One region of the Jeotgalibaca sp. MA1X17-3 genome, then DNA from elsewhere that is predicted to be linked to it. Evidence: predicted binding sites of a transcription regulator. Region 1 holds the regulator's gene; the other holds the start of a gene.

Region 1 (2,419 bases):
ACAAGTCCATCGTTTAGAAATAGAGAACGCCTTTTTAAAAGAACTCAGGAGGTTGCGGAGCGAGGAATCGCACAAAGCAACGAACAAATCTCAAGAGTCATTCACACCCTCCGAGGACGATTCAAATTAAAAGACATTCTTGAGGTCGTAAAATTTCCTAAATCAACGTATATGTACTGGCAAAAACGTTTTGATCGAGAAGACCCAGATAAAGAAATCAAAGAAGTGATGATGACTATAAGAAAGCAGCACGCTGATTATGGGTACCGACGTATGAAAAAAGAGTTACTTAAGTATGGTGTTGAAATCAATCATAAAAAGCTTCAGCGACTCATGGTTGAACTTGATATCCGCGTTAAATCTTATTCTCGAAAATCACGAAAATACAGTTCTTATAAAGGTAACGTCGGAGTTCTAGCTCCTAATCGTATAAATGGACGGTTTAACTCCTCTATCCCTTATCAAAAAATCACTACGGACACGACGGAGTTTAAATATTATGAGAAAGACGAATCAGGTCGTTTGCAAATTAAAAAGTTATACCTCGATCCATTTATGGATTTATTTAATCGCGAGATCATTAGTTTTAAAGTGACTAAACAACCCAATGGCGAAAGCATTATAGCAGCTTTAAATGACGCTATCCAGGCTTCGAGAACGTGTAAATATAGACGAATGTTCCATTCAGATCAGGGCTGGGCGTATCAAATGAAGGCCTATGGTGTAGAATTAGAAGACAACAACATTTTCCAAAGTATGTCCCGTAAGGGAAACTGCTTCGATAACAGTCCAATGGAGAACTTCTTTAGTATATTGAAACAGGAAATGTATCATGGACGTATTTATAAAAGTTACGGGGAATTAAAGAAAGCAATAGTGATCTTCATTAATTATTACAATAACGATCGAATGAAGGAGAAACTTAATTGGTTAAGTCCAATTGAATACCGATTATCATCACCTTCTTTAAAACAAAGCGCATAAAAAACAGAGTAGAATAATCTACTCTGCAAAAAAGTCTAACTTTTTGGGGTCACTATAATTACCCTGGCTTTTTCTTTTTTTAATAAAATTATGAAATATGACTTCTGTATAACCCTACTACTTTCCCTAGGATTTGAACGTTTTCTAATATAATTGGGGACATACTATTATTTTCAGGTTGTAGTCGATAATAGTCTTTTTCTTTATAAAATCTTTTACAGGTTGCTTCATCTTCATCCGTTATAGCAATAACGATATCACCATTTTCAGCAGACGTTTGCTTTCTAACGATAACAGAATCATCACTTAGTATACCAACGTTAATCATGCTATCACCGCGAATTTTTAACATAAACAAGTCTTCTGAAACATATTGTAAATCAGGAGGTATTGGGAAAAAGTCGGTTGCTTCTTCTATAGCAAGGATTGGTTCTCCTGCTGTTACAGTACCAAGTAAGGGCATTTGATTTGATTTTACACCAAGTTTCGTTAATCCAGTTTCGCTAACTTCTATTGCACGTGGTTTTGTAGGATCTCTATAAATATATCCTGATTTTTCTAGTCTTGATAGGTGCCCGTGCACAGTGGAAGTAGAAGAAAGATTGACTGCATTTCCAATTTCACGAACAGTTGGAGGATATCCCTTTTTCTGTACTTCGTTATATATGAAAAGCAGTACTTCCATTTGCCGGGTGTCTCTACTTTTTGTCATGAGAGCATCATCTCCGTTACTATTATTTATATGTTTATTGTAGCATAGTCAAACATTGTAATCAAACAGATGTTCGTATGAATGATAAAAAACAGCTAGAATAGATGAAAAAAGTCTGCTATTTAAAAATAGAAGAAGAAAGCAGTCATATCTATTTCTTTTTTTGTGGTATTCTTGTAAAATGGTTTAATGATAACTTTTGGGAGGAGGATATGAATGAGTACAGGAGCTTGGATTTTTATTGTAGTTTTAGGAGTAATTTTAGGTGCAGTGGGTGGATTCTTTCTTTCACGTAAGTATATGATGAATTATTTTGAAGAAAACCCTCCTTTTTCTGAAGATATGTTACGATCGATGATGATGCAGATGGGACAAAAGCCATCTGAACGCAAAGTAAAACAAATTATGGCATCGATGAAGGCACAATCTTCAAAAAAGAAAAAAAATAAGTTGAATAGATACAAATTGTGGATGCATGTTTTTGGTCCACTTTTTTTATTTTTGTAAAAGAAAGAAGGTATCAAGTGAATGGGAATATTTAAAAGATTAAAATGGTTCTTTAAACAAGAATGGAAAGCTTATAGTATTGGAATATTCTTTTTGGTGATGGTCGCAATTATTCAAGTGATATCTCCTCGAATTGTCGGAAATATTATTGATCAAATTAGTCTGAAAACACTAACTAGCCGAACTCTTCTTATTCAGGTAGGGATTATTTTAGCC
Region 2 (2,419 bases), 360 kb from region 1:
ATCACAATGGAAACGCGTACTATACAAAATACTTAGTTCATCTTTTTTAGTTTTTCTAATTGTAAAGAAAGTGCTTTTTCATATTTTCCTGTTGTGACCGGTTCGTAATAGATTTTCATTTTCAACGTGTCCGGAAGATATTGTTGTTTCACCCAATGATTTTCAAATGAATGTGGGAATTGATAGGTTAATCCCCGTCCTAACTCTTTAGCACCTTGGTAATGTGTATCTTTTAAGTGAGCGGGAACTTGACCAGCATTTCCTGAACGAATATCAGCCAAAGCACGATCAATTGCTTCTATGGCAGAATTTGATTTAGGTGATAGGGCAAGATCAATTACAGCATGTGCTAGAGGAATCCTAGCTTCTGGTAGGCCTAATTTTTCAGCAGTTTGAACTGCTGAAAGAGTTCTCGCTACAGCAGCTGGATTACCTAACCCGACATCTTCATAGGCACATACTAACAATCGTCTACAAGCAATGATCAGCTCTCCCGCTTCTAAAAGACGTGCGAGATAATGCATAGAAGCATCTACATCACTTCCACGAAGGGATTTTTGAAAAGCGGAAATAACATCGTAGTGAGCGTCGCCGTCTTTATCATGAACCAAAGCTTTCCGTTGGAGACATTCTTCGGCAACATCCAAAGTGATAACCACTTTCCCATCTGAATTAGGTGGAGTAGATAAGGCAGCTAATTCAAGTGCATTCAAAGAACCTCTTAAATCTCCCATAGAACTACGAGAAAGATGAAGAAGAGCGTCTTCTTCCACTTGAATGTCCAATTGTCCAAGACCTCTTTCATCGTCTTCTAAAGCTCGATGCAGAGCAATTAGAATATCCTCTTGTGATAAGGGAACAACTTCAAATATTTGGCTTCTACTTCTAATTGCAGGATTGATACTAATATACGGATTTTCAGTAGTTGCACCAATCAAAATAACTTTTCCACTTTCTAAATGAGGAAGTAAAAAGTCTTGCTTGGGTTTATCTAAGCGATGGATTTCATCAAGAAGTAAAATAACTTGTCCTGAAAATTTTGCTTCTTCCACAACAATCTGTAAATCTTTTTTTGAGTCGGTAGCTGCATTTAGCTGTCGAAAAGCTGAATGAGTGGATCCAGAAATAGCACTAGCAATACTTGTTTTACCTGTTCCAGGAGGACCATAAAGAATCATAGAGGAAAGCATTTTAGCTTCTACCATTCGTCGGATAATTTTATTTGGACCGACTAAGTGTCGCTGACCGACAACTTCATCGATATTTGTAGGACGCATGCGATAAGCAAGTGGTTTTTTCATAATATAGTTCCTCTCCTTATTGTAATTGTATTATAAGGGATACGACGAATAAGAACAAACATTCGAAAAAAACAGTGATAATATCATAAATATAAACGAATGTGAAAAACTTATAGGCATTCTTCTTATCAAAGCACTAGATAATCGCTATAATAGGACTAGTGCAAAAATGCAGAAGAAAGAAGGATTATATAAATGAATATACAAGCCATTATAAAGGAAAATACATGGGAGAACCTATTTATGAAAGGAGTCTTCGGACTTGAAAAGGAATCCCAACGAATAAATGAGAAGGGAATTATTTCAAAAATAGAACATCCTCATCAATTTGGAAACCGTGATTTTCATCCGTATGTTCAAACTGATTTTGCGGAAGCTCAATTAGAGTTGATTACACCACCCGTGGACTCTGTTGAAGGTACCATGCAGTGGCTTGCCGCTATTCATGATGTCACTTTAGGTACGATTCCAGAAGAGGAGTATTTACTTCCATTAAGTGTTCCGGTATTAATGCCAGAAGAGGAAGAAATAGAAATAGCAAAATTAGATAATCCTGAAGATAGAAAATATAGAGAATACTTAGCGGCTGTTTACGGAAAAAGAAAGCAAATGGTTAGTGGAATTCATTATAATTTTGAATTTAATCAAGATTTTTTAAATCATGTGTTTCAACAACAAAATGAAATTGAACACTATAAAGATTTTCAAGATAAAGTATATTTGAAAGTAGCGCATAATTTTTTACGCTACCAATGGATTCTTACTTATTTGATGGGGGCAGCCATAGAAGCAGAAAAAGAGTATTTCAAAGATAATGTGGTCCCATCCGATATTCCTGATGGGTATATAAGAAGTTTAAGAAGTAGTAAATATGGATATGTTAATAATGATGATGTTGATGTTTCTTTTGAAACTCTGGAAGATTATGTAGAAACCATTCAGGCAATGGTAGATGAAGGGAAATTAATAGAAGAAAAAGAATTTTATAGCACCGTACGTTTTCGTGGTGGAAAAAATGCAAAAGAGATTTTGGAAAAGGGAATTGCTTACTTAGAATTTCGACTATTTGATTTGAATCCTTTTGCAGCATATGGAATCTTAGAAGAAGATATGAATTT

What was found. Region 1 encodes LexA, which represses DNA repair genes until DNA is damaged. Its sites were predicted from a motif close to CNAACANNTGTTNG; they were not measured.
Region 2: LZ578_RS08465 (replication-associated recombination protein A) is a predicted target of LexA. The motif match lies at 1,353-1,366, and genes of this name have one in related genera.

Annotation. Positions count from the first base shown of each region.
Region 1 covers NZ_CP090983.1:1,348,468-1,350,886, forward strand. Annotated here, with positions in the region: one part of gene LZ578_RS06770 (IS3 family transposase) at 1-35, shown strand, start outside; one part of gene LZ578_RS06770 (IS3 family transposase) at 35-984, shown strand; gene lexA (transcriptional repressor LexA) at 1,073-1,696, opposite strand; gene LZ578_RS06780 (YneF family protein) at 1,913-2,203, shown strand; gene LZ578_RS06785 (ABC transporter ATP-binding protein) at 2,225-2,419, shown strand, end outside.
Region 2 covers NZ_CP090983.1:1,707,128-1,709,546, reverse strand. Annotated here, with positions in the region: gene LZ578_RS08465 (replication-associated recombination protein A) at 33-1,301, opposite strand; gene gshAB (bifunctional glutamate--cysteine ligase GshA/glutathione synthetase GshB) at 1,497-2,419, shown strand, end outside.